2 regions of the Aminobacter sp. P9b genome follow, and region 1 is predicted to be linked to the other one. Evidence: predicted binding sites of a transcription regulator. Region 1 holds the regulator's gene; the other holds the start of a gene.

The links. The regulator HrcA, encoded in region 1, represses chaperone genes, less so after heat shock. The targets are predictions, from matches to a motif close to GTTAGCACTCNCNNNNNGNGAGTGCTAAC.
Region 2: WHT83_RS02670 (co-chaperone GroES) is a predicted target of HrcA. The motif match lies at 6,540-6,568, and genes of this name have one in related genera.

Annotation. Positions count from the first base shown of each region.
Region 1 is NZ_CP150082.1:1,535,732-1,551,458, reverse strand. Features, by position in the region: gene WHT83_RS07615 (DUF1850 domain-containing protein) at 1-183, opposite strand, end outside; gene WHT83_RS07610 (TRAP transporter permease) at 180-2,285, opposite strand; gene WHT83_RS07605 (TAXI family TRAP transporter solute-binding subunit) at 2,374-3,333, opposite strand; gene WHT83_RS07600 (ABC transporter permease) at 3,511-4,659, opposite strand; gene WHT83_RS07595 (ABC transporter ATP-binding protein) at 4,656-5,573, opposite strand; gene WHT83_RS07590 (HlyD family secretion protein) at 5,687-6,637, opposite strand; gene WHT83_RS07585 (CerR family C-terminal domain-containing protein) at 6,634-7,311, opposite strand; gene WHT83_RS07580 (CYTH domain-containing protein) at 7,390-7,863, shown strand; gene WHT83_RS07575 (CHAD domain-containing protein) at 7,860-8,792, shown strand; gene WHT83_RS07570 (lipo-like protein) at 8,845-9,648, shown strand; gene WHT83_RS07565 (calcium-binding protein) at 9,753-11,105, shown strand; gene WHT83_RS07560 (hypothetical protein) at 11,141-11,338, opposite strand; gene hrcA (heat-inducible transcriptional repressor HrcA) at 11,362-12,432, opposite strand; gene rph (ribonuclease PH) at 12,597-13,313, shown strand; gene WHT83_RS07545 (VOC family protein) at 13,324-13,734, shown strand; gene rdgB (RdgB/HAM1 family non-canonical purine NTP pyrophosphatase) at 13,734-14,381, shown strand; gene hemW (radical SAM family heme chaperone HemW) at 14,381-15,547, shown strand.
Region 2 is NZ_CP150082.1:513,533-529,259, reverse strand. Features, by position in the region: gene WHT83_RS02700 (ABC transporter ATP-binding protein) at 291-1,304, opposite strand; gene WHT83_RS02695 (GntR family transcriptional regulator) at 1,422-2,159, shown strand; gene WHT83_RS02690 (aspartate/glutamate racemase family protein) at 2,156-2,923, opposite strand; gene WHT83_RS02685 (hypothetical protein) at 3,785-3,973, opposite strand; gene WHT83_RS02680 (hypothetical protein) at 4,043-4,435, opposite strand; gene groL (chaperonin GroEL) at 4,505-6,133, opposite strand; gene WHT83_RS02670 (co-chaperone GroES) at 6,172-6,486, opposite strand; gene WHT83_RS02665 (hypothetical protein) at 7,041-7,355, shown strand; gene WHT83_RS02660 (DUF1488 domain-containing protein) at 7,352-7,627, shown strand; gene WHT83_RS02655 (glucoamylase family protein) at 7,646-9,031, shown strand; gene recQ (DNA helicase RecQ) at 9,145-10,944, shown strand; gene WHT83_RS02645 (GlxA family transcriptional regulator) at 10,983-12,044, opposite strand; gene WHT83_RS02640 (FAD-dependent oxidoreductase) at 12,125-13,348, opposite strand; gene WHT83_RS02635 (Atu1372/SO_1960 family protein) at 13,350-14,507, opposite strand; gene WHT83_RS02630 (ABC transporter substrate-binding protein) at 14,846-15,727, shown strand, end outside.

The sequences.
Region 1 (15,727 bases):
TTCGGCGGGTTCCATGCCGGCGCCCGAGCCCCTGACGCGGGCCTCGACGATTTCCAGCCCGGCCGGCGTCACCAGCCAGTCCTCCTCCCAGCGCGTCTTTTCGACCGAATGGGTCCAAGACAGGGTGAAGGCGGCGACCGCCATGGTCACTGCCTTGGAGCCGGCCGCGATGCACAGGCTCATGCCAGGGCAGCGGCCTGGCGCGACCGCCACCAGTGCCAGCCGCCCCAGATGAACGCCAGCGCGAAGCCGGCCTCGTCGGTCAGCGGCAGGGCCAGCACCAACAGAACGCCTGCGGTGAAGGCCAGCAGCCGTTCCCAAACGGCGATGCGCGCGAACAGGAAGCCGACCACCGCGGCCCCCCACAGCGCAATGCCGAGGCAGGCCTTGACGAAGATGTAGGCGACCTCGACGGGATAGCCGAAGCTGGCAGCGATCGGTCCCGGATCCTGCAGCATCAGCGCCGGCGTGTAGACCGCCATGAACGGCACGACGAAGCCGGCGACCGCCAGCTTGGAGGCCTGGACGGCAATCTTCATGCCCGAGGTCTTGGCCATCGGTGCGGCGGCGAAGGCGGCGAGCGCCACGGGTGGCGTGAGATCGGCCATGATGCCGAAATAGAAGACGAACATGTGGCTGACCAGCAAGGGCACGCCGAGCTCGAGCAGTGCTGGGCCGGCCAGCGACGAGGTGATGATGTAGTTGGGGATCGTCGGAATGCCCATGCCGAGCACCAGGCAGGTCAGCATGGTCAACACCAGCGACAGGAACAGGTTGTTCTCGCCGATGGCGATGATGGCGCCGATGAAGGTGGAGGCGATGCCGGTCAGAGTCAGCGTGCCGATGACGATGCCGACGATGGCGCAGGCGATGCCGACGGGCAGCGCGTTCTTGGCGCCTTCGGCGAGCGAGTCGACGCAGATCAGCAGCGTCTCGCGCCCGCCCTTGAACACAGCGCAGGCCAGCACCAGCGCGCCGATCACCAGCACGAGCAGGTTGACGCCGAATTTCATGAAGGCGGCGGCGGCCAACCCGAGCGCCACCCAGAACACCACGCGAAAGGCAAAGGGACCGATCAGCGCCGCGAGCGGCGTGCCGAGGATCAGCACGATGGTCAGTGCCAACCCCATGGTGCCGGCGAAGATCGGCGTGTAGCCGGCAAACAGCAGGTAGACGAGCGCGGCCAGCGGCAGCACCAGCGGCCAGTGCTTCTTCACCGCATCCCACGGGTCGGGCAGTGTCACCTTGTCCATGCCCTTGAGCCCGAACTTGCCGGATTCGAGATGCACCATCCAGAAGCAGGCGCCAAAGTAGAGCAGAGCCGGGATCAGCGCCGCCTTGACCACTTCGGCGTAGGGGATGTTGAGCGTTTCGGCCATGATGAAGGCGACAGCGCCCATGACCGGCGGCATGATCTGGCCGCCCATCGACGAGGTCGCCTCGACGCCGCCGGCGAAAGCCGAGCGGAAGCCGAAGCGCTTCATCAGCGGAATGGTGAACTGGCCGCTGGCCACGACATTGGCGACGCCCGAGCCGGAGATGGTGCCCATCAGTGCCGACGACAGCACGCAGACCTGCGCCGGCCCGCCGCGCCAGGCGCCGACGAACCCGAGAGCGAAGTCGTTGAACAGTGCTATCATGCCGGCCTTTTCGAGGAAGGCGGCGAAGACCACGAAGATGAAGATATAGGCGGCCGAGACATAGACCGGCGTGCCGTAGATACCCTCGGTGCCGAAGCCGAAATGCTCGATGATCTGGGCCACGTCATAGCCGCGATGGATGAAGGGCGGCGGCAGGTACTGGCCGAAGAAGCAATAGGCGAGGAACAGGCCTGCGATGATTGCCAGCGGCAACCCCATCAGCCGTCGCGCCGCCTCGAACACCAGCACGATCAGCAGCGCCCCCATGGCGAGGTCGAGCGTGGTGTGGAAGCCAGCACGGCGGATCAGGTCGAAATAGAACACCCAGTTGTAGATGCCGGTCAGGAAACCCAGCACCCCCAACGTCCAGAACCAGGCTTTGCCAACGGTGCCCTTGGCGCGCAGATTTGCCAGAAGCGCAAAACCGAGCAGCAGCAGGAAGCCGACATGCATTGCGCGCACCACCTGGCTCGGCAGGTTGCCATAGGCGGCGGTCCACAGCTGGAAGCCGGAGAAGGCTACCGCAATGCCGAAAGCGAAGCGCCCAGCCAACCCCTCGCCGAAACCCGGCGGCAGGCCTTCGATCGCTTCTTCGACTTCAGGCGAAAGGACGGTCGGCGCGGGCTGGGACTCGATACCGGTCATGGAAAGCGTTTCTCACTTCCAGTTGGCAGGGCAATTGCCTCCGCCTGCCGTCGGGCGGGCGGAGGCGAGAATACGCTGAGACCGGCGATTACTTGATCAGCCCTTTTTCCTTGTAATAGCGCTCGGCGCCGGGATGCAGCGGGATCGGCATGCCGTCGATCGCCTTGGCAAGGTCGATGCCCTTGGCTGCCGCATGCGCTGCCGACAGCTTGTCGAGGTTTTCGAACAGCAGCTTGGTCATCTGGTAGGCCACCGCCTCGGAGACGCCGTCATGGCTGACGAGGAAGTTGCCGACGGCTGCGGTCTGCACGTCGGCCGTCTGGCCGTCATAGGTGCCGGCCGGAATGGTCACCGCCATGTAGGGCGCACCGACCTTCTCGACATCGGCGGCGGGCACGGCGACGACGGTGATCGGCAGCGAGGTCGCCAGGTCGCGGATCGAGGCGACGCCGAGCCCGGCCGACTGCAGCGTGGCGTCGAGTTGGCGGTTCTTGATCAGTTCGACGGATTCGGCGAAGGGCAGGTACTCGACCTTGCCGAGATCCTCGTACTTCATGCCGGCAGCAGTGAGGATGGCGCGGGCGTTGAGCTCGGTGCCCGATGCCGGCGCGCCGACCGACAGGCTCTTGCCCTTGAGGTCGGCGAGCGACTTCACCCCCGATTCCTGGCTCGCGACGATCTGGATGACGTTGGGGTAGATCGCGGCGATGCCGCGCAGCTTGTCGAGCTTGCCGGGATAACCGGCCTCGGTGTTGCCCTCCCAGGCCAGCGCCACCGAGTCGCCGAGGGCGAAGCCGATCTCGCCCTTGCCCTGCTGGAGCAGGTTGAGGTTTTCGACCGAGGCCTTTGTCGCCTGCACCTGGGTGCGCGCGCCCTCGATGCTCTTGCCGTAGATCTCCGACAGCGCCACGCCGAGCGGATAATAAACGCCGGAGGTGCCGCCAGTCAGCACGTTGATGAACTGCTGGGCGTTGGCCGGCATGGCAGCAAACGCCATCGACATTGCTACCGCGCCAGCGGCGAGAAACCTGGTCTTTACATTCAGCATCTTGGTGTCCTCCCTGTGAATCTGAAGCCTTGCGTCGGCTCCCCCCGCGCAAGTTGCGATCATGTTAGACAGCGGGCGCCAAATGCCAACCCGCAAATGTGCGGCCTCAGACGAATGGCTGAGAAAAGCATGTGCCGCACCCTCGGCCCGGAGGGTGCGGCCAATGGCCAGTGGAACTCAATCCAGCGTGCGGCGGAAGCGGAACAGCGCCAGCCCGGCGAAGACCGCGACGAACAAGGCGAGTATGCCGACCTCGGCGGCGATGGCCGGGAACTCGGCGCCCTTGAGCATGACGGCGCGGATGATGCGCAGGAAATGCGTCAGCGGCAGGATCTCGCCCAGCGCCTGGGCCCAGCCGGGCATGCCGCGATAGGGGAACATGAAGCCCGACAAAAGGATCGACGGCAGGAAGAAGAAGAAGGTCAGCTGCATCGCCTGCATCTGCGTCCGGGCAATGGTCGAAATGGTGTAGCCGAGCAGCACCAGCGCCAGCACGAAGACCAGGATCGCCGACAGCAGCAAGGACAGCGAGCCGATGAAGGGGATGGAAAACAGCAGCTTCGAGGCGATCAGCACCACCGCCACCTGGACGGCGCCGACGACGAGATAGGGCAGCACCTTGCCGAGCATGATCTCGGCCGGGCTTGCCGGCATGGCAAGCAGGTTCTCCATGGTGCCGCGCTCGGTCTCGCGGGTCAGCGCCATTGAGGTCATCATCACCATGGTCATCTGCAGGATGACGCCGAGCAGGCCGGGCACGATGTTGTATTGCGAGATGCCTTCGGGATTGTAGCGGCGGTGGACGACGACCTCGAGCTGGCCTTTGGCCGCCTCTGCCGCAGCTGCCTGCATTCCCTGTGCTCTCAGCAGCGCCTGGTTGGCGACGGTGCCGAGCGTCGACACTGCGCCGCTGGACGCGGAGGGATCGGTGGCATCGGCCTCGATCAGGATCTGTGGCGCGTCGCCGCTGGCCACCCGGCGGCCAAAATCGGCGGGAATGGTGACGACAAAGGCGACCTCGCCGCTGGCCATCAGCTCCTCGGCCTCGGCTGCGGTCTCGGCGATGTGGTCGAAGCGGTAGTAGTTGGTGTTCTGCAGCGCCGAGACCATGGCGCGGGTGTACTGGTCGTTGCTGGTGGCAACGAGTGCGGCCGGCAGGCTCTTGGGGTCGCTGTTGATGGCGAAGCCGAACAGCACGAGCTGCATCAGCGGCACGCCCAGCATCATGGCGAAGGTGATGCGGTCGCGCCGCATCTGGATGAACTCCTTGGTCAGCAATGCGCCGAGCCGGGCGAAGGAGAAGATGCCGTTGGTGAGGCTTGTCATGACATGTTGTCCCTGGAGCCGGCCATGAACTGGATGAACACGTCTTCCAGACTGGTCTCGCCCGGTTCGACGGTGACGTCCTTGCGGCCGCGGATGTCGGCAAGTGCCGCTTCGAGCTTTTGGCGGTCGGAACCGACGACGTGGAGCGTGGCACCGAACGGCGCGACCTGCTCGACGCCGGGCCTGCCCTCGAGTGCGGCGGCGATCTGGTCGAGGCGCGGGCCGGAAACGACGAAGGTGGTCAGCCCGGCATTGCGCACGACGTCTTCGACGGTGCCGGAAGCCAGCATCTTGCCATAGGAGATGTAGCTGATGCGGTGGCAGCGCTCGGCCTCGTCCATGTAGTGGGTCGAAACCAGGACGGTGAGCCCGCCGCGCGCCAGCCGGTGGATCTCGTCCCAGAACTCGCGCCGCGCCTTGGGATCGACGCCGGCGGTGGGTTCGTCAAGCAGCAGCAACTTGGGCTTGTGCATGATGCAGGCGGCGAGCGCCAGGCGCTGCTTCCAGCCGCCCGACAGCGTGCCTGCGAGCTGGTTGCGGCGGCTGGTCAGGCCGAGTTCGTCGAGGGTGCGGGCGACGTGTTCCTCGACCGGCCTGAGCTTGTAGAGCCGGGCGACGAATTCGAGGTTCTCGCCGATGGTCAGGTCCTCGTAGAACGAGAACTTCTGCGTCATGTAGCCGACTTCGCGCTTGATCTTCAGCCCGTCGGTGCGCAGGTCATAACCAAGCACCTGGCCGTCGCCCTCGTCGGGCGTGAGCAGGCCGCACATGATGCGGATGGTGGTGGTCTTGCCCGAGCCGTTGGGCCCGAGGAAGCCGACGATCTCGCCCTCGGCGACCGTCATGGTGACGTGGTCGACGACGGTCTTGTCGCCGAAGCGCTTGACCAGGTTGGTGACTTCGATGGCGTTCATAGGGTGCTGCCCGTAAAGAGCGAATAGGGATTGGCGAATAGCGAATAGTTAGTAGGGAGTAGGGACGAGCGCGGCTGTCATGGCGTGCTGCACTATTCGCTACCCCCTATTCGCTATTCGCTCTCTTTCAGTGCCACATCGACGATCTGCCCCGGCTGCAGGGCGGAGCCCGCGTCTTCCGGACGGGCCTCGACGAGGTAGACGAGCTTCTGCCGGTTCTCGAGCGAGTAGATCACCGGCGGGGTGAATTCGGGGTCGGGCGAGACATAGCTGACCTTGGCCGTTAGCCCCTCGGGGCAGCCGTCGCAACGCACGGCCAACCGGGTGCCGACATGAACCGAGGAGAAGGCGGTCTCGGGGATGAACAGCGTCAGCTTGACCGCACCGTCCGGCAGCACTGAGACCACCGGAGACGACGGTCCGGCAGTATCGCCGGCATTGCGGATGACGTCGTCGACGCGCCCGTCGGTGGGTGCGGCAAGCGCGCGCTTGGAAAGCCGCCAGCGAGCCTGGCCGAGGGCCGACTCCGCCTGCTCGACCTCCTTCTCGGCAGCCTTGATGGCTTCCGCGCGCGCGGGCAGGCCGGCGACGCTCAGGTTGGCTTCGGCGAGACCGATTGCCGCTTCCGAGACCTCGACCCGCGTTCTCGCCTCGTCCATCTGGGCCTGGGTGGCGATGCCGCGCTTCAGGAGATCCTGCGTGCGGGCCTGAACGCGGTTCGCTTCCTCGGCCTGGGACTTGGCCGAGCGGACAGTTGCCTCGAGGGCCGCGATCTCTTCCGGGCGCTTGCCGACCTTGAGATCGGCGAGTTCCGCCCTTGCCTGGGCAAGGGCCGCCTCGGCCTGGGTCACTGCGATCCTGGCGTCGCCACTTTCGAGCGAGACGATCGGCCTGCCCGCCTGGACGCGATCGCCGCGTCGGACGGAAACCGTCTCCACCTGCGCGACCTCGATGGGGGCGAGCAGGACATAGTCGCCCTCGACGTAACCGACGGCGAGCGGCGCGGGGGCAGCGCAGGCTGTGAACAAGGATGCGGCGAAGGGAATGGAACAGAGGATACTCATGGCTTTCCTGCCTTGCGCGCGGCAACGATGGCCGCGACGTTTTCCTTGGCGATGCCGATGACCTTGGCGGCTTCGGCGGGACCGATGTCGGCCCAATCCATGCGCCGCATGACGGCGGCGCGGGCGATGCGGAAATAGACGACCTGGCCGATCATCATGAACACGCTGATGCGGGTCTTCTCGCTTTCGGCTTGCTCGCCGGTGGCCGTCGCCCAGAGCTGGCACAGCCTGCGGTGAACCGGCTCGAAGACGCCGCTATAGATGCGATCGAGCGCGTCGGTCGGCGTCGACAGTTCGCGCAGGACGAACTGGACGATCTCGCCAGCCTCGGGACGCGCGACGATGAAGCCGACCATGCGCTCGACCGTGGCGTCGAGCTGCGCTTCGGCCTGCGCGGCATTATCCGGCAGGGCCGGAGCGGAACTGCCGAAGGCCTGGGCGGCGATGGTCTGGATCGTCTCGACGATGTAATCGGCGGCGGCCAGCCGGAGCCCTTCTTTGCCGCCGAAATGATAGGCGATGGAGCCGATGTTGGCATTGGCGGCGGCGGCGATCTCGCGGGTCGAGGTGCCGTCAAAGCCCTGCCGGCCGAAAAGCTGAAGCGCCGCCTTCACCAGCGCCATGCGGGTGGCGTCGGCTGCGGTGGTCGTTTGCGGGGTCTGTGTCTTGCTCATACTCGCTATTTAATCAATCGATTGATTAAGGTCAAGTGAATTGTTGCGCTGCACGACGGGGCGCGCTTTACTGCCGCCATGGCAAAGGAAATCGAACGCAAATTCCTGGTGAAGGGACCGGAATGGCGGAGCCTTGTCGAAGACAGGATCCGCATCCGGCAGTTCTATCTCGCCTCGAATACGGGCCGCTCGGTCCGGCTTCGGATTTCCGACGGCAAGCGCGCGACGCTGACGCTGAAATTCGGCTCCCGGGGCCGCGAGCGCGACGAGTTCGAATATCAGGTGCCGCTGGCCGAAGCCGAGGAGATGGCCGGTTTCGCCGTCGGCCGTGTCATCGAGAAGACACGTCACCATGTTAGCCATCGCGGGCGACTCTACGAGATCGATGTATTCGGCGGGGAGCTGAGCGGCCTGGTGATTGCGGAACTGGAAACGCCGGACGACGTGCCGGCATCGGACCTGCCGGCGTGGATCGGCCAGGAAGTCACCGACGACGCGCGCTATTACAACGCGTCGCTGGCCCTCAGCGACGTGCCGGAAGCCGTCGCATGAGCTTTCGCATCGATCCCCGGCTGACGCTTACCGCAGAGGTTCGCCGCATTGCCGGCGGGGAGATCGACAAGATCGTCGCGCATCTCAACGTTGCCCGTGACAATCCGGAAAAATCGCTGCACAGCGCCCGCAAGCGCATCAAGGCGCTGCGCGCGCTGCTGCGCCTGGTTCACCCAGGCGACGAAGCGTTCTGCCGCGCCGAAAACAACCGCTACCGCGACATCTCGCTGTCGATCGCCGGCCCGCGCCAGGCGACGGCGCTGATCGAGACGATCGACCGGCTGATCGCGGATTTTCCCGAGGACGCCGATGGCGCCGGCCTTGCCGGCATTCGCGCCATGCTGGCGCGCCACCGCACCGAAACTGCCTACGGCCAGGCAGGGCTCGGCGCAGTGCTCGACAACGCCGTCGCGGAATGCCAGGCCGGCATGGTCGCACTTGAAATGCTCATTCTCCCCGATCATCCGGAAAATGCGGCCGATGTGCTTGCCGACGGGGCGCTGGCAACTTTGCGCTTTGCCCGCAAGGCGCTGCAGCAATCGCGCGAACGCGGCGAGCCCAACGATTTCCACGACCTGCGCAAGGCAGTGAAGACGCATGCCGCGCATCTGGCGCTGCTGCGCAAGCTCTGGCCCGCACCCGTCAAGCCGCGCCGCGAACGCGCCGAAGAACTGGGCGAAAGCCTGGGCGAACTGCACGACGTGTTCGTCATGCGCGCGCTAATCGAGGCACGCGAAGCGCCCTTCGACGGCCCCGAGCCGAAACAGCTGGTGCGGCTGCTCAGGCGCGCGGAAAAAGCGCTGCGCAAGCTCTGTCTTGCAGATGCCACCAAGCTGTTCGAGGAAAAGCCCAGGCGCGCTGCGCGCAAGCTCGCCAAGAAGGCCCGCCAGGACCTGAACGACAGCATGGCGGAGAGCGAAGCGGACTGACGTCGGCTGCGGCTGGCCTCCCCGGGCCGGCTCATGTTACGTCCTGTGCGTCATGACGCAAAAGACCGATACATTGCTCGACCGCATTGGCCGCTGGCTTGCCTCACGCCTGCAGGTCGCATCCTCCGGCTACGAACCCTATACGCCGTCCGACCCGGAGACCTTGCGCCGGACGCTGGAACCCGGCGACATCCTGCTGATCGAGGGCAACCAGCGCATTTCGGCCGTCATCAAGTACCTGACCCAGTCGACCTGGTCGCATTCGGCCCTTTACGTGGGCGACGCCCTGGCCGAGCCGGAAGACGGCTCGGAGCGGCCACGGCTGATCGAGGTCAACCTCGGCGACGGCTGCGTGGCCGTGCCGCTGTCGAAATACCGGACCTACAACACCCGCATCTGCCGCGCCAACGGCCTGTCGCCGGAGGATCGCGACCATGTCGTCAGGTTCATGATCCAGCGCCTGGGGCTGAAATACGACCTCAAGAACATCACCGACATGCTGCGCTACTTCATCCCGCGGCCGCCGGTGCCGGTGCGCTGGCGCCGCCGGATGATCGCCTTCGGCTCGGGAGACCCGACGCGCGCCATCTGCTCGACGATGATCGCCGAGGCCTATGGCGAGATCCGCTACCCGATCCTGCCGGAAATCACGCGTGCGCCGGGCCGCGCCTCGGCGCAATCGACCTACATGCGGCGCGAGATCATGCATATCCGCCACCACTCGCTGTACACGCCGCGCGACTTCGACCTGTCGCCCTATTTCCGCATCGTCAAGCCGACGCTGGAATACGGTTTCGACTACAGGCAGGTGACATGGGGCGAGGAATACAAGAGCGAAGACTCAAGATCAGCATAGATTTCGCAAAAAGAAAGTCTTCCGATCAACTTGGCTTTCACTTTCCGTTAGCGTCTACCGACGACAATTCCTGGAGTGCCGTGAGACTTCCGGGAAATTAGCCAGTGCTGAAGATTCACACTCCGACGATTTCCTACACGTCCGTTTCAGTCAATCTGCTGCAGCAGCTGAATGCGCGCGGCGGGCTTCCTGCCGGCACCGACGCCGCAAAGAACCAATCGCTGCCAGGCCTCAAATATTCGCCCAGCGCAGCGGTATCGGCGATCATGCGCATCCTGGTGGAGTCGGAAGGCATCCGGGCTTCGGTGAGTTCGTCCGGCAACGCGCTCGGCCTGGAGGTCGAGCGATATGAGTTCGACACGGGCGGCGAGGACATGAACCACATCACGCAGGTCAGAGCGACAGGTTCGGGCAACCTCAACCTGTCGGTCATATCCTCGAACAAGGACTACATTTCCGCCGGTGCCGCAGACGGCAACGACATCATGCAGGTGGCCGGACACCGGGTGATGGGCGTTTCCGGAGAAAAGGGCAACGACCACATCTCCGTGCTTGGACTGGCGAGCAGCAAACCCTACGCAGGCTTCGAACCGGCCGTCGATCTCGTCGACGGCGGTGACGGCAACGATACGATCGCCATTGCAGGCCGGGGCGATGTGACACGCACCGATGGCGGCAACGGCAACGACAGTATAGCCATCACCACGGCAGGTTCGATCTGGATCGTCGATGGAGGCCGTGGCGCCGACGCGATCTCGATCTCCGCGCAACGCGAGGTGCGACTGGTCGATGGTGGCGAGGGCGACGATGCCATCGCCATCGCCACGGCCGGCGGCGTTGACCACGTCTCCGGCGGCGACGGGCGCGACGCGATCGCCGTTTCCGCCAAGGGCAGCGTGTCCGGCCTCTACGGCGGCGCCGGCAACGACGTCATTGCCGTCACCGCAGCCAGCACCAGCTTCATCGACGGCGGCGATGGCGACGACACCATCCGGGTCACCGCCAGGTGGGATGCGTTTGCCAGTGGCGGTGGCGGCAACGACGTGCTGCACCTGTCCGGCCTCGAGGTCAGAGCGGGAGGGGGCGACGGCAATGATGTGCTGCAATTGTCTGGCCGCGACCTGATGGCGGTGGGCGGCAAGGGCAAAGACCTGATCAAGCTCGACAGCACCGCCGGTCGGGCCGCGACGCTGAGGATGGTGGAAGGCGATGGCAACGATATTGTCGAGACGAATGCTCCGCTGAACATCGCTCGCTACAGCAGCGACGGCGCGGCGCAACTCGATCCTGCAAAGGCCACGCTCGCGCACAATGACGACGGAACGGTCACGGTCCGTTTCGAGGGCAGCAACGACAGCGTGACCGTCAAGTTTACAGGTGCCATGGCCGGGCGCGAGATCGTCGCAAGGGTCGAGAACGGCAACCTGTCGATCGGCCCGGCGAACGGCCAGGCCTAGCGAACGGCCGATCCCGTTCGCAGCGCACTGGCTGCTTATTCCTCCGGCTCGGAGAAGTCGTCGTCGAGGCGCTTTTCCAGATCGACAAGGTCCTTGGGCAGCGGCAAGCCTTGCGCGCGCAGTTCGCTCAGCTTCTCGCGCAACTGCTCCTGCAATTCGTGGGAATCCTCGGGCTGGTTGACCATTTCCTGGAGCAGGACAGCTATCTGGGCCTTGATCTGTTCGAGCGCCATGGTCCGTCCTCCGTGGTTTCAGCTTACCTCAGCATGCGCGAAATAAGCTGCGCCGTATAGTCGACCATCGGCACGATGCGGGCATAGTTGAGCCGCGTCGGGCCGATGACGCCGAGCGCGCCGACGACGCGGGCATCCTTGTCGCGATAGGGCGCGACGACCAGCGACGATCCGGACAGCGAAAACAGCCGGTTCTCCGAGCCGATGAAGATGCGCACGCCCGAACCTTCCTCGGCGAGGTCGAGCAACTGGATCAGCCCGTCCTGGGTTTCCATGTCCTCGAACAGGTGCTTGAGCAGCTCGATGTCGGCCTGGGCGGTGACGTTTTCGAGCAAATTGGCGCGGCCGCGTACGATCAGGCGCGCCGGCAGGCCGCTGTCGGCGCCGGCCCAGACGGCAAGACCCTTTTCGACCAGATCCTGCGACAGCGTATCGAGGGCAGCCTTGGTCTCGTCCTTGATACGGGCGATCTCAAGTCGGGCCTCGGCCAGGGTGCGGCCACGGATATGGGCGTTGAGGAAGTTGGAGGCTTCGTGCAACTGGGAGACGGTAACGCCGAGCGGCAGCTCGACGACGCGGTTCTCGACATCGCCATTCTGCGACACCAGCACGGCCAGCGCCTTTGTCGGTTCGAGCTGGATGAACTCGATGTGCTTGAGGGCGACCTCGTTCTTGGCCGCAAGCACGAGGCCGGCACCGCGCGACATGCCCGACAGCATCTGGCTCGCCTCGGTCAGCATGTGCTCGAGCGTGGCCCCCTCGCCCGAAGCCTTGACCTGGGCCTCGATGACACGACGCTCGTCGTCGGAGAGGTCGCCGAGTTCCATGAAAGCGTCGACGAAGAAGCGCAGGCCCTTCTGCGTTGGCAGGCGCCCGGCGGAAATGTGTGGCGCGTAGACGAGCCCGAGATGTTCGAGGTCGCTCATGACGTTGCGCACGGTGGCCGGCGACAAGGACGACGGCAGCATGCGCGACAGGTTGCGCGAGCCGACAGGCTCGCCGTCGCGCAGGTAGGAATCGACGATGCGCCGGAAGATGTCGCGCGAGCGCATGTCGAGCGACTGCAGGCTGGGGTCGGTTACCGCTTTGGTCATGTCTGTTCGTGGTCTCCGCCTCAAATGATATAGACCCCGCAGCCGCGAACACAACCGCCGGGTCCAGCGTCAGGACACAAGCGAACCTGTTTTCCTTTGCGCTCCCGCAGCCATGGAGCTACAAGCCGGCGACAATTTCCGATTTCGCCACAGAAAGCACCCGAATGCGCCCCTCCAAACGCCAATTCGACGAAATGCGCGCCATCTCCTTCGAGCGTAACGTGTCCAAGCACGCCGAAGGTTCGTGCCTGGTCAAGTTCGGCGACACACATGTGCTGTGCACGGCAAGCCTGGAAGAGAAGGTGCCGGGCTGGATGCGCAATTCCGGCAAAGGCTGGGTGACGGCCGAATACGGCATGCTGCCGCGTTCCACCGGCGAGCGCATGCGCCGCGAGGCTTCGGCCGGCAAGCAGGGCGGCCGCACGCAGGAAATCCAGCGGCTGATCGGCCGCTCGTTGCGCGCCGTCGTCGATATGCAGGCGCTGGGCGAGCGCCAGATCACCGTTGACTGCGACGTGATCCAGGCTGACGGCGGCACCCGCACCGCCTCGATCACCGGTGCATGGATCGCGCTGCACGACTGCCTGCGCTGGATGGAAGCGCGCCAGATGGTCAGCGTCGAGAAAGTGCTGAAAGATCATATCGCGGCGATCTCCTGCGGCATCCATGACGGCCAGCCGGTGATCGACCTCGACTATGTCGAGGATTCGGCAGCGGGCACCGACGCCAATTTCGTGATGACCGGCAAGGGCGGAATCGTCGAGATCCAGGGTACCGCCGAAGGCGTGCCGTTCTCGGAGGAAGAATTCCTGCAGCTTATGGGCCTTGCCCGCAAGGGCATCAACCGGTTGGTCGACCTGCAGAAGATGGCGGTGGGCTGAGGCAAGCGGCATGCAGCCCTCGGCCATCCTCGAATCCGCCCTCTACGTCGCCGACCTCGATGCCGCGGAGACGTTCTACGGCGAGGTGATGGGGCTGGAGCGGATCGCCAAGGTGCCGGGGCGGCATGTGTTTTTCCGCTGTGGCCAGGGGGTGTTGCTCCTGTTCAACGCGGACGCGACGCGGCAACCGCCAAAGCCGGACGCCAGGCTGCCGGTGCCGCCGCATGGCACGACAGGCCAGGGCCACCTGTGCTTTGCCGGCACGGCTGACGAAATCGAAGACTGGAAGGTGCGGCTCGAAGGCAAGGGCATCGCCATCGAAGCCGATTTCGAGTGGCCAAACGGCGGCCGCTCCATCTATTTCCGCGATCCATCAGGCAATTCGCTGGAGATCGCCGAACCGAAAATATGGGGTATCTGATGCGCGAACTCGCCGACAAGAAGATCGTGATCGCCAGCCACAATGCCGGCAAGCTGCGTGAATTCGCCGACCTGATGGCGCCGTTCGGCTTCGAGGCGAAGTCGGCCAAGGAATATGGCCTGCCCGAGCCCGACGAAACCGGCACGACCTTCGAGCAGAACGCCTACATCAAGGCGCTGGCAGCGGCGACCGCGACGGAACTGCCGGCGCTGTCGGACGATTCCGGCCTTGTGGTCGATGCGCTCGACGGCGCACCGGGCGTCTACACCGCCAACTGGGCCGAGAAGCCCGACGGCACGCGCGACTTTGCCATGGCCATGCAGCGCACCGAAGACGCCATGCAGGAGCGCGGCGCGGCCAGCCCGGACCAGCGCAGCGGCCGCTTCGTCGCCGTCATCTGCCTGGCATGGCCCGACGGCCACGCCGAATATTTCCGCGGCGAGGCCGAGGGCACGCTGGTGTGGCCGCCGCGTGGCGAAAAGGGCTTTGGCTACGACCCGGTGTTCCTGCCAGAAGGCTTCGACAAGACCTTTGGCGAGATGAGCGCCGACGAAAAGCACGGCTGGAAGCCCGGCCAGGCCGAGGCGCTGTCGCACCGCGCCCGCGCCTTCCAGAAATTCGCCCGCGCCAAGCTCGGTTCGGCCTGATGGCATTTGCGTCGCTCAGCCGCGACCCCGGCTTCGGCGTCTATGTGCACTGGCCGTTCTGCGCGGCCAAGTGCCCCTACTGCGACTTCAACAGTCATGTCCGCCACCAGCCGGTGGACCAGGAGCGTTTTGCGCGCGCCTTTGCCACCGAGCTGGCGACCATGCGCTCCCGCACCGGCCCGCGCGAGGTGACGAGCATTTTCCTGGGTGGCGGCACGCCGTCGCTGATGCGGCCCGAAACGGTGGGCGCGGTGCTCGAGGCAATCGCCGCCAACTGGACGATTTCAGGCAACGCCGAGATCACGCTGGAGGCCAACCCGTCTTCGGTGGAGGCCGAGCGCTTCCGCGGCTATCGAGCCGCCGGCGTCAACCGGGTGTCGCTGGGCGTGCAGGCGCTGAACGATGCAGATTTGCGCTTCCTCGGACGGTTGCACAACGTCGAGGAGGCGCTGCACGCCATCGGCCTGGCGCGCGAGATCTTCCCGCGCCTGTCGTTCGACCTGATCTATGCCCGGCCCGGCCAGAAGCCGGATGCGTGGGCGGCGGAGCTGAAGCAGGCGATCGGCTATGCCGTCGACCACCTGTCGCTGTACCAGCTGACCATCGAGGAAGGCACGCGCTTCTTCCAGCTCTACAGTGCCGGCAAGTTCGAGATTCCCGACGGCGAGCACGCCGCCGAGCTGTATGCGATCACGCAAGATGTCACGGCGGCGCACGGCCTGCCGGCCTATGAGATTTCCAACCACGCCATGCCAGGCGCCGAAAGCCGGCATAACCTGACCTACTGGCGCTACGGCGAATATGTCGGCGTCGGCCCAGGCGCGCATGGGCGCTTCATCGAGGACGGCAGGCGCATCGTCACCATCGCCGAGAAGATGCCGGAACGCTGGGCCGAACTGGTTGAGCAGAAGGGCCACGGCATCACCGGCGGCGAGACGCTGAACCGCTCCGAAGAGGCCGACGAGTTCCTGCTGATGGGCTTGCGGCTCGTCGAGGGCATCGACCTCGCCCGCTACGAGCAGCTTTCGGGCAAGTCGCTGTCTTCGGCGCGGCTGTCGATCCTGCAGGGCGAAGGGTTGGTCGCGCCGATCGGCAATTCGCGCCTGCGCGCCACGCCTGAGGGCATGATCGTGCTGGATGCGGTGGTGGCGGATTTGGCGCGGTAGCGGCCGGTCTTGTCGTTGAGCGTGGTGCGGTAGCAAGCGTGATAGCATTTGACCGAAGTGCCGGCTTCAACGTCACGGCATGGATCCCCGGGTCTGCGCAGTTCGCTACGCTCCTGCTCCGCCCGAGGATGACGAAGTCACCGCCAATCCCCAACGGTGGCACAGGTGCCACCAATTGGA
Region 2 (15,727 bases), 1.0 Mb from region 1:
CTCTCATCCCCCGAGGGTCGGGGAATGCCCATTTCGATCCGTTCTGATCTCGAGCACTTGTCACTGGAACCCAGCCTGTTGAGAGCCGACAGGAGGGATGATTTCACATCGAATACGCTTCGTCTACAGCCTTGTATTCGCAACTGTGCACCAATTGTATACATGATGTGCCTGAGAAATAGGCAAGCTGAGAAGCGCGCGGCGTCCAGCGGAATGCGGGGCCGCTCGTCGAGCGATGTTCCAGGTCTTCGGACCAGCGCTGCCTTGGGCTGGCAATGCGCCTGTCTCAGTCAGAGTTGCGTGCCACCCTGGTGGATGAAACAGGCAGCGGATGTGCCGCCGGCGTCGGCCAGACGCGGAAGCTCCGTCCGGCAACGCGTGCCGGCCTTGGGGCAGCGCGGATTGAAGGCGCAGCCGTCGGGCCAACTGCCAAGGCGCGGCATCGAGCCGTCGATCTGGGCGAGGCGCTCTGCCTTGCGGTTGAGCGAGGGGATCGAGGCCATCAGCCCCGCCGTGTAGGGGTGACGCGGCCGGTGAATGACCTCGTCGACCGGCCCGATCTCGACGACGCGACCGGCATACATCACCGCCACCCGATCGGCGGTCTCGGCGATGACGCCCATATCGTGGGTGACCAGCATGATCGCCGTGCCGCGCGTTGCCGCGAGCCGCTTGAGAAGCCCGATGATCTGGGCCTGAACCGAGACGTCGAGGGCCGTGGTCGGCTCGTCGGCGATGATCAGTTCCGGCTCGCCGGCGAGCGCCAATGCGATGACGATGCGCTGGCGCATGCCGCCGGAGAACTGGTGCGGATACTGGCTGAAGCGGTTTTCCGGATCGGCGATGCCGACTTCGCGCAAGAGTTGCAGCGCTTTCGCGCGTGCTGTTTCAGCATTGCCGGGATGATGCGCGCGGATGGTTTCGGTGAGCTGGCGGCCGACCGTGAAAAGTGGATCGAGGCTGGTCAGAGGGTCCTGGAAGATCGCGCCGATGTGGCGGCCGCGCAGCTTGCGCTGTTCGGCCTGCGGCAGGTCGTCGATGCGCTGGCCGGAGAGATGAACAGAACCGCCCGATATGCGGCCGGGCGGTTGCAGCAGGCCGATCAGGGCGCTTCCGGTCAGCGATTTGCCGGCGCCGGATTCGCCAACGACGCCCAGAATCTCACCCTTGCCGATGCTGAACGAAACGTCGTCGACGGCGACAAGCGAGCGCTGGCGCAAGGGGAATTCAATGCGTAGATTGTGTACATCCAGAACGGACGGGATCTGCGGCACAGCGCCGGTTTCGACAGTGTGTCCATGCATCATTGCACCGCCTTTGCTTGAGGGATTGTGCTGGCGGAAAAGGCATGTTCCAAGCGGGCATCGTACGGGATAGAATACATCCTAGTCCTCCCTATGCCGTTTCATCAGGATCGTGACATGTTACGCGAGCCCCGCGCCTTGAAATCCGCCGCCCCGCCGAGCCCCGACAAGACCAAGAAGCGCGGCGGCCCGACCGACGAACACATCCACGGCGAAATCTATTCGGCGATCATCAATCACCAGATCAGGCCGGCGACGCCGTTGCAGGAGGACGCGCTGGCGACCGCCTTCGGCGTCAGCCGCACCATCATCCGCAAGGTTCTGCAGCGGCTGTCGCACGAGAAGCTCGTCGACCTGATCCCCAACAAGGGCGCCTTCGTTTCCAAGCCCTCGATCGAGGAAGCGCGGCAGGTGTTCGAGGCACGGCGCGGGGTCGAATGCATCCTCACCGAAAAGCTCGCCTCGACGATCACCAGGGAAGACGTCGATCGGCTGACGGCCATGGTGAGCGCCGAGGCGGAGGCAGTCGAGCAAGACAGCAAACAAAGGCGGCTGCAGCTCTCCGGGGATTTTCATCGTGAACTCGCCTCGCTTGCTGGTAACGAGGTGCTGCGCGACTTCGTCCACGAACTGGTGTCGCGGACGTCGCTGATCATCGCCCTGTACGAATCACCGGGCGCGGTGCCGTGTTCGTACAGCGAGCACAAGGAGATCGTGGACGCGCTGAAGCGGCGGGACGGCAAGAAAGCTGCGCAGTACATGGACCACCACCTCCGTCATATCGAGGCTCAGATCGACCTTGCCGATCACCCCGTGCGCGTCGACTTCAAGACGCTGTTCAAACCCCTAAGCTAACTGACTTTTCGTGCCGTCAACCTGTCGGCAAGCCGGGTGTCGGGCGCATAGCCGGCGAGCTTGCCGCGATAGGTCTTGGGCAGAGGATAGGCGAGGTCGCCGCGCTTCGATGTCTTCAGGCCCATGCCGACGATCGCCTCGGCAAACTTGACTGCAGCGACCACGCCGTCGATCACAGGCACCTGCAACCTGTCCTCGAGGAATTTCGCGAGATCAGCCATGCCGGCGCAACCCAGAACGATGGCTTCCGAGCGGTCCTCGGAGAGCGCCCTTTCGCATTCGGCGAGAATGATCGCGCGGGCGTTCGATTCCGGCTTTTCCAGTTCGAGCACCGGCACATCGGTGGCGCGTACCCGGCGGCAATGGTTCTGCATGCCGTAGTTGCGCACGAGGTGCTCGGCGATGATGCGCGTGCGCTCAAGTGTCGTCACCACCGAAAACCCGGTGGCAACGAAGGTCGCGGCATGCATCGCCGCCTCGGCGATTCCGAACACCGGCGCCCCGGTGAGCTCGCGCGCCGCAAGCAGGCCCGGATCGCCGAAGCAGGCGACGACATAGGCGTCGGCGGCGGGTCCATCCATGATCTCGTCGACGAGGCCGATGATGCTCATCGCTTCGTCGTAATGACCCTCGATCGAAGCAGCACCGGATCGCGACGTCACCGCCAGGATTTCAGTCCCCGGTGCCGCCACCGCCCGCGCCGCGTCGCCGATGAGATCGGTCATCGACTGGGTCGTGTTCGGATTGATGAGCTTGATCCTCATGCGATCCTCTGAGCCGGTGGGCTCGCGGAAGTACGGGCCAATCCCGAGCCTTCCAAATTGTATACTATCAGATATTCGTATTGGATATAATTTGTGGTTGTCAACACGGCTTTTGACGAAATCCGGCGACCGTTGCAGCGGATGGGCCGCAGTTCGGCGCGATCCGGCGGAGTGGGCGCGTTCCTGCCGACCGCAATGTGGTGGATAACTACAAGCTTTTGATAGGTTTATTGCTTTTGGAGAGACCGCCAAGGACTTGGCTGGGATCGGGAGGCGAGTCTCCCAAAGAATCTCATTTGCCAGCGGTGTGATCAGGCTATTGTATACATATCAGCCTGGCCGGAAAACGTCGTTTGCCACGCAACGCTGCTTTTGAGACATGACGGGAGAGAATGACGTCGGATCGACGCGTCGCATGGCGGTGCGATCTCATGCCGGATGCCAGGCTCCGGATACTGCCCGGCCTGAGGGGCATTCCGTCCTGCTGGAGGCGTCGGACCTGGTCGGCGAAATCATCAGGTAGCTCCTGAACGAAGTTCCGGAGGAGGTCTAGCATGGACCAGACCCGTTATGAGTGAGGGCTCAAGATGCGCCGCGCGGTGCTCGGCGTCGAACATGTCGACAGCTGAGGAAATTGGCCGCGACCGTCTGAACGGGTCCAGCCACGTAACCAGCGCGGAATAGGGATGGTCGTGCGGGCAACTCAATTCAAATCAAACAATTTGCGCTATTTTCGATTCCGATCTTAGCGCCGTGATGCAGGACCGCGAGCAAGCGATTCAGATTGCTGAACCGCCGCTCGACAGCCTCTCCGAGATGGTCTCGGCCCCGCTTTCCCGAAGCTACCTAAACAAGGGCCCGTCAGAGAAGCCGATTGTCCTCGGCGGCCTCTCGGGCGCGGCGGCGTGTGCTCTCTGCATCAGATTTCCGGCGCCTCTCCGCCGCAGCATTTCGAATCTGTTCGAAGCGGTTGTCCGCGTCTATTGCAGGAGATGGCTTCCGTTCGACCTTTGGCGGCAGCAGTTCGCCCTTCTTGACAAAAGAGATCATGCGTCACGCTCCTTGCTCTTACGGATTGAGGGAACGGCGAACACCGAGGCGATCGTTGTGGCCTTTGGTTCAGGCCCCGAGTGCCGTGGCACAGCCGACCGAAGCGCGACGGTCAGGAGACGTCTCTCCGGGCATTGTCGCCCAGCCGCCCGTCTCGACAAACTTCTGCCTGTCGTAGCCGGCTGTCTTTGCCTTCAGTTCGGTCAACTTTGCCGCGGCATCGGGTGCTGCATTGAACCTCTCGACGCAGATGGTCGAGGCGAGCTGACCGCGCGCCACATCGCCGGCCGTCAGCGCAAGCTCCTGCGAAGTGCCGCCGGTAACCCAGCCGCCCCAGCTGAAGCCGACGATCATGGTGGCGACGGCCGTGCCGACGCATGTCCAGACAAGCGTCGATTTGGTCGGCTGGTAGTTCTCCCATCGTGCCGCAATGGACTGCTTCTGGTTGGTCTGCATAGCCATGGAATGCTCCTTGTTGAGAGTGAGGTAGTGGCCGCCCGGCCGCACGGCGACCGGTGTTTCAGGCGTAGCCTAGTAACCCATGCCGCCCATGCCGCCGGCGGCTGCAGGCGCGTCCTTTGCCGGAATGTCGGCGATCATCGCTTCGGCGGTGATCAGCAGGGCTGCGATCGAGCCCGCATCCTGCAATGCCGTTCGCACGACTTTGGCCGGGTCGACGATGCCAGCCTTGATCATGTCGACATAGTCTTCCGTCTGCGCGTTGAAACCCTGGGTGGCCTCCTTGCTTTCCATCAGCTTGCCAACGACGACGGAGCCCTCGACGCCAGCGTTCTCGGCGATCTGCCGGATCGGCGCCTCAAGCGCCTTCAGCACGATCGATATGCCCGCGGTCACGTCGGCATTGGCGCCGGTAAGTGTCGCCAGTGCCGCCTTGGCGCGCAGCAGCGCCACGCCGCCGCCGGCAACGATGCCTTCCTCCACGGCAGCGCGTGTGGCGTTCAGCGCATCGTCGATGCGATCCTTCTTTTCCTTGACCTCGGTCTCGGTCGCACCGCCGACGCGGATGACCGCGACGCCGCCGGCGAGCTTGGCCAGGCGTTCCTGCAGCTTTTCCTTGTCGTAATCGGAGGTGGTTTCCTCGATCTGCATCTTCAGCTGCGCGATACGGGCGGCAATGCCGGCCTTGTCGCCGGCGCCGTCGATGATCGTGGTCGTGTCCTTGTCGATCAGCACGCGCTTGGCCCGGCCAAGCATGTCGATGGTGACGTTCTCGATCTTGATGCCGAGATCCTCCGAGATCATCTGGCCGGCGCACAGAACCGCGATATCTTCCAGCATCGCCTTGCGGCGATCACCGAAGCCCGGAGCCTTGACGGCGGCGACCTTCAGGCCGCCGCGCAGCTTGTTGACGACCAGTGTCGCCAGCGCCTCGCCTTCGACATCCTCGGAAATGATCAGCAGCGGCTTGCCGCTCTGGACCACGGCTTCGAGGATCGGCAGGATGGCCTGCAGATTGCCGAGCTTCTTTTCGTGGATGAGGATGTAGGGGTCTTCCAGTTCGGCACGCATCTTGTCGGCATTGGTGACGAAATAGGGGCTGAGGTAGCCACGGTCGAACTGCATGCCCTCGACGACGTCGAGTTCGGTCTCGGCGGTCTTGGCTTCCTCGACGGTGATGACGCCCTCGTTGCCGACCTTGTCCATCGCCTTGGCGATCATCGCGCCGACGGTGGCGTCGCCATTGGCGGCGATGGTCCCGACCTGGGCGATCTCGTCCGACGACTTGACCTTCTTGGCGCGAGCCTGGATGTCCTTGACCACGGCAGCCACGGCAAGGTCGATGCCGCGCTTGAGATCCATGGGGTTCATGCCGGCGGCTACCAGCTTGGCGCCTTCGCGCAGGATGGACGCGGCGAGCACCGTTGCTGTCGTTGTGCCATCGCCGGCGAGATCGTTGGTCTTCGAGGCCACTTCGCGCACCATCTGCGCGCCCATGTTCTCGAACTTGTCGGAAAGCTCGATCTCCTTGGCGACGGTGACGCCGTCCTTGGTGATACGCGGCGCACCAAAGGCGCGGTCGATGATGACATTGCGGCCTTTCGGGCCGAGCGTCACCTTGACGGCGTTGTTGAGCAGTTCGACGCCGCGCAACATGCGGTCGCGGGCATCGGTCGAGAATTTGATTTCCTTGGCAGACATGATTTTTCGTCCAGTTCGTTCTTGAGGCCGCAGCCGGTTCAGGCGGCCTTCTTGGCCGCTTCGCTTGTGTCGACGATGCCCATGATGTCGGCCTCCTTCATGATCAGGAGATCGGTGCCGTCGATCTTGACCTCGGTGCCCGACCATTTGCCGAACAGCACCGTGTCGCCGGTCTTGACGTCGAGCGGGATCAGCTTGCCGCCGTCGTCGCGTGGGCCGGGGCCGACGGCTATGACTTCGCCTTGCTGGGGTTTTTCCTTGGCATTGTCGGGAATGATGATGCCGCCTTTGGATTTGATATCGCCTTCGGCGCGTCGAATAACGACGCGATCGTGAAGCGGCCGGAATTTCATGAGATTCTTTCTGCGGCCGGCGCATAGGGCGACCACCGCACATATATAGCGCCCTTGGCACTCGAATGATAGGAGTGCCAAAAATAATTCCAGATTGGCCCGAAATTTCGGGATAATATTGATCGGATTTTTTAGTATAATCTGGATGCTTTTTTAAAATAGAAAGATCCATTCTGTTTTTTGATGTTTAAAACTAGCACCAAAAGATTTATTTAAGAATTATAATTTCCGGATGTATCCTTGATAAATATCATAAATCGGCGTATATATGGATTTCGTTGATTTGGCCGACTTGGCTTTTCGCGGTGTCAGAGACCTTCGACCCGCCATTCACCACCGAATTTTCGATAGCGAATACAGGACGCCGATCCGGCGCGCCTGTCGCTCGGTTCGAATCCTGGAATGAAACCTGACGCTGACCACGGATGTACTGGCAGCATCGGTGTCATTCCGGTTCGGACCGGAACGTTGCGGTATCCCCGGCCCCGGTGAAGGCATCATGGCCAGTCCGGGGCTATCGATACCGACGCACTCCATGAAGGAAGGTCACGACCATGAATGACCGCATCAACCAAAGCCAACGCAGACGCGATGCGGCCGCGATCGCCATCTGGGACAATGAAGGCGGGGCGCCGTGCTCCATCGAGCACCAGGTCGGGCGGCGCATCGAGGTGGATCGTTCGTGGACCGTCTACCATGTCTTCACCGGCATACCGGTACATGTCGACGGCCAGGCAATGACGGGCATGACCCGGTCGGACGCAACGAGCGGGATGATGTCGCTCAATCGTCGCAACGCCGGGCGCCGCAGGGAACGGATCAGGTTGGAGGCACTTGGACCTAACAGCACCACGGCAGGCAACTCATGACGCTCGCTTTTCTCAATCCGAGCCGCAGCTTCGACGAAGCCAAAAAAGCTGTCCGCTTCATCGGTCATGACGGCATGTTCGAAGTGCGTTTCTTCGTCGAAGCCGGCGCATTGGCGAAAGCAGGGGCCAGGGCAGGCAGGACGCAGCTGTCCGAATCAGAATGCCTGACGGCCTTCGACGCAGCGCGCAAATCAATCTACGATGTCGCACGCGAGGCCTATTCCCACGGTCGGCGCACCTACTATACCCTGACCGCCGCCGATTTCCGGTGAGGCCAATAGGCTGATCTGTTGCGGGCGGCCCTTGGCCCATGCGAGGCCGCGACGCGCGGCTGCCGACGCCTGGTTTCGTTAGGTGGGGTTCCTTTAAGTTTGCCAAGCCCACGCAGCTCCTTGCCTCGCATGCCCGACCTTGCGCCCGATCCGTCAATGCTTGCCGATGACGCATTGCTTGACCTCGTGCAGCGGCAGACCGTGCGCTATTTCTGGGAAGGCGGCCATCCCGTCAGCGGCCTTGCGCGGGATCGCCTGAAGACGACAGGCAACAAACCAAACGATCTCGTTGCGATCGGGGGCTCCGGCTTCGGCATCATGGCGATCATCGTCGCGGTCGAGCGCGGCTGGGTTGATCGCGTTGAAGCGCTGGGCCGCCTGCATCGCATGCTCGATTTGCTGGAGGGCTCGCCGCGCTACCACGGCATGTTCCCGCATTTCATCGACGGCCGCACCGGTGCCACCATTCCCTTCCGACGCAAGGACGACGGTGCTGACGTTGTCGAGACGACGTTTCTGTTCCAGGGATTGATTTGCGCCCGCGAATATCTCGACCGGAGCGCAGGCGGGGAACAGCGTTTTCGCGGACGTGTGAATGCGCTGCTGGCGCAGGCCGAATGGGACTGGTTTCAGCGGAAGGGCAAGCTCTATTGGCACTGGAGCCCGAAGCACGGATGGGCGATGAACAACCCGATCGAAGGCTGGAACGAGTGCCTGCTTGCTTTCGTGCTGGCGGCGGGATCGCAGCATCACGCAATCGATCCCGGCTGCTACCACAACGGTTTTGCGGCCGGACCAGCCTTTCATAACAGGCGGGAACATCACGGCATCGAATTGCCGCTCGGAACGGATTTTGGCGGCCCGCTGTTTTTCGCGCACTATTCCTTCTGCGGCCTCGATCCGCGAGCGCTGAGAGACCGCCATGCCGACTATTGGGAGCAGAACGTTCGCCACGCGCGGATCAATCATCGGCATTGCGTACTCAACCCCCATGGCCATCAAGGTTATGGTGCCGATTGCTGGGGACTGACCGCATCGCATGGCCCTACGGGCTATGTCGCGCATGCGCCGGATAGGGACATTGGCGTCATCACGCCGAGTGCCGCCCTGTCGAGCTTTCCCTACATGCCCGATCAGGCGATGTCCGCCTTGCGCGGTTTCCTGGCCAAGCCGGGTAAACGCATCTGGGGCCGCTTCGGTTTTGTCGACGCGTTCTGCGAGAACCGGAACTGGTACGCGCGAACCTGCCTCGCCATCAATCAGGGGCCGATTGTTGCGATGATCGAGAACTATCGGACTGGGCTTTTGTGGAAACTGTTCATGAGCGCACCGGAGGTTCGCCTGGGCTTGGCCAGGCTGGGCTTTACCAGGCCAAGCCCCGACCACGACGTTCACTCGGCCTGAGGAGCAAACCGACGAACTGTTGCAAGGAGCCCGACAGAAAGGCGCATCAACGATCGCTGACACGGCGAAGCTGCTATGAAGGACGTTTCCATGATTCTCCGTTGCAGCCACCGATGACCGCCACCGCCCTCGAAATTCTCAAGACCATTTATGGCTATGATGCGTTCAGGGGACCGCAGGCGCGGATCGTCGAGCATGTCATCGCCGGCAACAACGCCTTCGTGCTGATGCCGACCGGCGGCGGTAAGTCGTTGTGCTACCAGATCCCCGCAATCGTCCGTCCCGGCATGGGGCTCATCGTTTCGCCGCTGCTGGCGCTGATGGCCGATCAGGTGTCGGCACTGCGCCAAGCTGGGGTGCGGGCGGCGGGGCTCAACTCCGACCTTTCACCCGACGGGCGCCGCAGCCTGTGGCACGATATCCGCACTGGTGCGCTCGACCTCCTCTATGTCGCACCTGAAACCTTGCTGCGGCCTGATGTGCTGGAGCTGCTGGACGGCGTGAAACTGTCGCTGATCGCCATCGACGAGGCGCATTGCCTGTCGCAGTGGGGGCACGATTTCCGTCCTTCCTATCGCCAGCTCGACGCTGTCGTTTCGCGCTTTGCCGGCACCCCGCGCATGGCGCTGACGGCCACTGCGGACGAGCCGACTCGCGCGGAAATCCTGTCGCACCTCGAAATCGACGAGACCGACGCCTTCATCGCCGGTTTCGACCGGCCCAACATTCGCTACGCCATCGAGGAAAAGGACAATCCGCGCGCCCAGCTCAAGGAGTTCCTCAAGCGCTATGAAGGCGAGAGCGGGATCGTCTACTGCCTGTCGAAACGCCGGACCGAGGAAACCGCCGCCTGGCTTCAGGGCCTCGGCTACGATGCGCTGGCCTATCACGCCGGCATGGACAAGGCGGCGCGCGAAGCCAACCAGATGCGCTTCCAGCATGGCGAGGCGGTCATCATGGTCGCCACCGTCGCCTTCGGCATGGGCATCGACAAGCCGGACGTGCGCTTCGTCGCCCATATCGACCTGCCGGGCAGCATCGAGGCCTATTATCAGGAGACCGGTCGCGCCGGGCGCGACGGCCTGCCGTCCGATACGCTGATGCTTTACGGCTACGACGACATCGCGCTGCGCAGCCGCTTCATCGAGGAGTCGGAGGCGCCCGACCAGCGCAAGCGCATGGAGCGGCAGAAACTCGATGCGCTGCTGGGGCTGGCCGAGACGGCAAGCTGCCGCCGACAGGTCCTGCTGTCTTATTTCGGTGACCATAGCGAACCATGCGGCAATTGCGACACCTGCGCGGAGCCGCCAAAATTGTTCGACGGCGCCATTGCGGCGCAAAAGGCGCTGTCGTGCATCTACCGCACCGGCGAGCGTTTCGGGCAAGCCTATGTTGTCGACGTGCTCTTGGGCGTCGACAACGAGCGCATCGCCCAGTTCGGCCATGACCGCATCTCCACCTTCGGCATCGGCACCGAGCACGACAACCGCACGTGGCGGGCGATACTGCGCCAACTGATCGCGCTGCGCCTCATCGACGTCGACCTCACAGGTCATGGCGGCCTGTCGATCGCACCCGCCGGCCGCGACTTCTTGCGCGACAAGCCGGCGCTGATGCTGCGCGTACCGGCGCCAACGCACGCCAAACGCGACAAGGTTGCGCGCAGCACGGCACAGTCCTCTGTCCCCGATGCGGACCATGATCTGTTCCAGGCCCTGCGGCGCAAGCGCACCGACATTGCGCGCACGCAGAACGTGCCACCCTATGTGATTTTCCACGACAAGACCCTGATCGAGCTGGCAGCGGTGCGACCCGCGTCGCGCGCCGAGATGGCGAGCGTGCCCGGTGTCGGCGAAGCCAAGCTCGACCGCTACGGCCCCGCCTTCCTCGCGGTGATCGCCGAGCACGCATGAGGGGGTGTGTGATCCCACCCCACCGTCACGGTCTCCGCTCAACTTCGGCGGTGACGGAACTCGCTCGGCGAGGTGTTGTACTTCTTACGAAAAGCGGTCGCCAGATGCGCCGAGTCGGCAAAGCCCGTCTCGAAGGCAATGGCGGTAATGGGAAGGACGCTGTTCTCAAGCAAAAAATGCACGTACCGGAGACGTGTTTCCAGGATGAAGTGTTTCGGCGTCATGCCGATATGATCCTGAAACAACCGTGCGAACTGTCGGGGAGAGAGACCGACGGAGGCGGCCACCATTTCCGGGGAGACGTCGCGGCCCTTGCGGCTCTCAATGAAAACGACAGCCCGCTGGACACGGGCATCTCCGACATGGCGGAACGATGATGCCCGTTCCTGATCGAAGGCGCTCATGCTTTTCTGATCCGTCAGCGACAGCTGGTAGACGGCTTTGGCGGCGCGATCCGGTCCGCAATGGTTGCGGATGAGTTCGGTCATCAGCGAAAAAATGGAAATGCCGCCGGGCACGGTCACCCGGCCGTTCTCGATCAGGTAATCGTCGCGGGTCGACAGGGGCTGGCGTGGGAAGGCGACCTGAAAATCGTCCCGGTGATAGGGGTGGATGGCGGCCTTCCTTCCAACCAGCAGTCCCTCTTGTGCGAGGATGAACGCGCCGGTGCAGACGCCGACGATCGTTACGCCGGCCGAAGCAGCGACGCGGATGTAATCGCGGTGGGTGGAAGGGGCGGTTCTCAGGCGTGGCAAAAGGCCTCCGACAACGATGACGTAGTCAAAATCCGTCGGATTGATGTAGGGCGAGTCCGCCTGCACGCGAATGCCGCAACTGGCGACGGCCGCATAATCCGGCTTGCCCATGATCGACCAGCGGCAGTGGAGAGGACGGGAATTGTCGCCGAAATCCGCTGCGTGACGGAGTGGCTCGATGATGCCCGCCAGCGACATCATCGGAAAGGTGGGCCACAGCAGGATGCCGACCGAAATATCCGGTTTGCGGTCTTGCACGGAAAGAAGCCTTTCCGCCCAGAGCCCGTCCAGCCATCGGACATACTCCGTCCCAGCCGGCCCCACCGCAACTCCGTCTTCCGTCATCCCGCCGATCTCCTGATTACTATGTCTACGGAGTTTTTATAGAAGATGGCGAATTTTGAAACGTTCTATACTTAACGGCTTTATTTGGTTTCCTTGATGACGGTGGCCAGCCGCTTGGCCGAGCCGAGGCAGAGTGTCCAGCCAAGTGTGCCGTGGCCGAGATTGAGATAGAGACCCTTCAGGCTGCCGGGCCGGATGAGCGGTCGCGAGGAGGGTGTGCACGGGCGTACGCCCGACCAGGCGTTGAGGTCGGCGTTGCTGGAATGGGCGAAACTCTGCCCGAAGGCTTCCACGGCAGCGGAGCGGAAGCTCTCGAATCGTTCGCCATTGAAGTGGTGAGGTCGCGCCCCTATGTCGGCCAGCCCTGCCGCCCGTACGGTATTTCCGAGCCGCGCGAAGACGATCTTGCGCTGGAGGTCGGTGATCGATACGCGCATCGCCTTCTCGGTGGCTGGCGCGCTGATGGAATATCCCTGTACCGGCCAAAGCGCGCCTGGCAGGCGGTCGCGCCAGGGTAGCAGTTCCATGGAGTACCCGGAGGCGACGACAGCGAGATCGCAGGCCAGCGGTTCGCGGGAGCGGAATGCAAGCCCGCTCACGCGGCCGGCATGGCTGAGGATTTTCTCGACCTCCTCACCGAAAATGGTCTTGAGGCCGTAGCGCTCGCGAAGTCGTTCGATGAATGTGGTGCAGAAGACATCCGGCCTGCCGGTGGCGTCGCCTTCGCTGTAGATCACCCGCGCGATCTCGTCCGGGTAATGGGCGAGCGCGGGTTCGATGGCGGTTGCCCCGGAGCGGTCGAGCACTTCCTGCCGGATACCCATCGACTGCTTGAGCCGACGCGTGCCGGCAGTCGCCTGGCAAGCAGCGGCGGTCGAATAGAGGATCATCTTGCCGGAGGATTGGTAGTCGAAGGACAGGTCGAATTCCCTCAGCACATCCCCGAGCAGATCGCTTGTTTCAGCCGCCATTTGCAGCAGATATCGTGTGTTGGCGATGAAGCGTGATTGCAGGCTGTTGAAGAGGAAGCGGAGACCCCAGATCAGGAATTCGGGATCGGCCTGAAGCCGCACGCGATAGGCGGGATCGCGCCTCAGAAGGATTTCCGGCATGTGGGCGAGGAAGGAGGGCGAGGCTAGCGCATCGCCATAGGCGTAGGAGAGCTGCGCGCCGTTGGCGCGGCTTGCGCCCTGCGCCGGACCGGGGTTGCGGTCGATCAGCGTGACGTCCAGGCCAGCCTTGCACAGCATATAGGCGGAGGCGGTTCCGACGACGCCCGCCCCGATGATGGCAACCTTCGCCATTTCACTCCCCCTCCTTCAGCACTGCGGAGAGTTCAATCTCGACCGGAACGCCGCGCGGCAGCGAGGAAACACCGAGCGCGACGCGGGCATGGGCCCAGTTTTCCGGGAAAAGCGTTCGCAAGAGTTCTGAGGCACCGTCGATCACAGCCCCGTGGCGGGTAAAATCCGGGGCAGCGGCGACATAGCCCGCGAGGCGGACGAAGCCGGCGACGCGCTCCAGTCCGCCGGCCACCTTGCCGAGTTGGGCGAGAGCGTTAAGGAGCGCGTAGCGTGCGCAGTCCTGCCCCTCTTCGAGGGACACGTCCTGGCCGAGCCTGCCGATCTTCATCACGGTTCCATTCTTCAGCGGCACCTGGCCGGAGACCGTGACGACATTGCCTTGGCGCACAGCGCCGACGAAAGCGCCGGGCGGTACCGGTGCATCGGGAAGGGCAAGCCCGAGCGCGGCAAGCCGCGAGGCGACGCCGCCTTCCGCCACCGTCCGCGCTCTCGCCGAACATTCCCCGACGAAGCCTGCCAGCATGCGGCGGTCGAGTTCTGTCAGCCGGTATTCCGGGTGCCACTGCACGCCCATGCAGAAGCCTTGACCGTCCGCCTCGATCGCCTCCACCACGCCGTCCGGAGCGCGCGCCGCGACCCTGAAGCGACCGGTATCCGCCAGTGCGTGGCGGTGCAAGCTGTTGACGTCTGCGCGGGTTGCCCCGCTCAAGCGGGCGAGATGGCTGCCGGGTTCGATCAGGATTTCGTGCGCGACCGCGTTCGGCACAGCCTGCGGAATATGCGGCGTCACTTCGGCAAGAAGTGCGGGATCGTCGCGCACCACATGTCCGCCCAGATGCTCGCCGATGAGTTGCATGCCGTGGCAAATGCCCAGCAGCGGAATCTGCCGCGCCAGCGCACCCTGGACCAGTGCCTTCTCGAATTCGGTCCGCTTGTTGGTCACATCGGCGCCCGGGTTCGCACCTGCGATCAGGATGCCGTCGGCGACGGCGAGTGCCGTTTCCAGAAAGGCGATTTCGCAGGGCAGGATCAAGGGGGCGCCCCCCGCCTCGGCGATAGCCTCGGCATAATTTGCGCGGACGGCATATTCCGGCTCGGCGCTGTCTGTGATGTCGGGCGATATCAGAATGAGGGGCCCCTGGATTGCGGCGGCTTTCATGTCGTCTTTGCGCAAAAGGCGTTCGTTCATACCGGGGTGCTTTCGGGGCAATGACGCGGCTAGGGAACGGCCCACTTTCCCGCGTTCGTTACATCTGGAGCCCCGGACTGTGGCAGGAGAGTCGGCGATTGAATTTTGAAAAAAAGCCATTCTCTTTGAAGAATTGTCGCTGCTCGGCTTTCAGCTGGCGCTCTCCGCAACCGGCGGATGAAAAAACGTCGAAAAGTAAAACAACATGGCTGAAAAATAAAATTCTCGATCCCGGTCTGCTGTCATCTTTTCATCAAGGTTTGCGGAGGCGCGTCCGTGGACCCCGGCAAATCACCAGGGGGATAAAAATGAAAACTACTCGCCGCACGCTTCTGCAGGGCGCCGCTTTTGCCGGCATCCTGATCGCCGCTCCACGTTTCTCTTTTGCCACTGCCCGGTCGACAACGTTGCGTTGCGTCATGCACGCCGACCTGGCATCGCTCGACCCGATCGCGACCACCGCCAGCATCACCGCCTATCACGGCGCGCTGATCTACGACACGCTGTTCGGTCACGACGCGGATTCGATCACCCGGCCGCAGTTGGTTTCGGACTACACTGTTTCCGACGATGGCCTGACCTATGTCTTCATCCTGCGCAAAGGCCTGAAATTTCACGATGGCCAGCCGGTCACGGCCCGCGACGCGGTCGCTTCCATCAAGCGCTGGGGCGCCCGCGACGGCGCCGGACAGCATCTCTTCAAGCGCGTGGCCGACGTTTCCGCCAAGGATGACAACTCCTTCTCCATCGTCCTCAATGAGCCTTATCCGCTGATCCTCGAATGGCTCGGCAAGTCCTCGCCGTCGATTTGCTTCATCATGCGCGAGGCCGACGCCTCGACCGATCCGGGCAAACCGATCACCGAAGCTGTCGGTTCCGGTCCCTACATGTTCAACCGCGCCGAGACCCGTACCGGCTCGCAGTATGTCTATGACCGTAACCCGGATTACGTTGCCGTTGCCGAGCCCGCCTCGGGTTTCGCCGGCGGCAAGGTCGCCAAATTCGAACGCATCATCCTCCAGAACATGCCCGACGAGCAAACGGCGGTTTCCGCCCTCCAGGCTGGCGAGATCGACTTCATCGAGAAGATTTCCCCGGAGTTGCTGAGCCAGCTCGAGGGCGACAGTTCGGTGAAGCTCGAAGTGCTGAACAAGACCGGCGCTATGGGCTGGCTGCGCATGAACACGCTC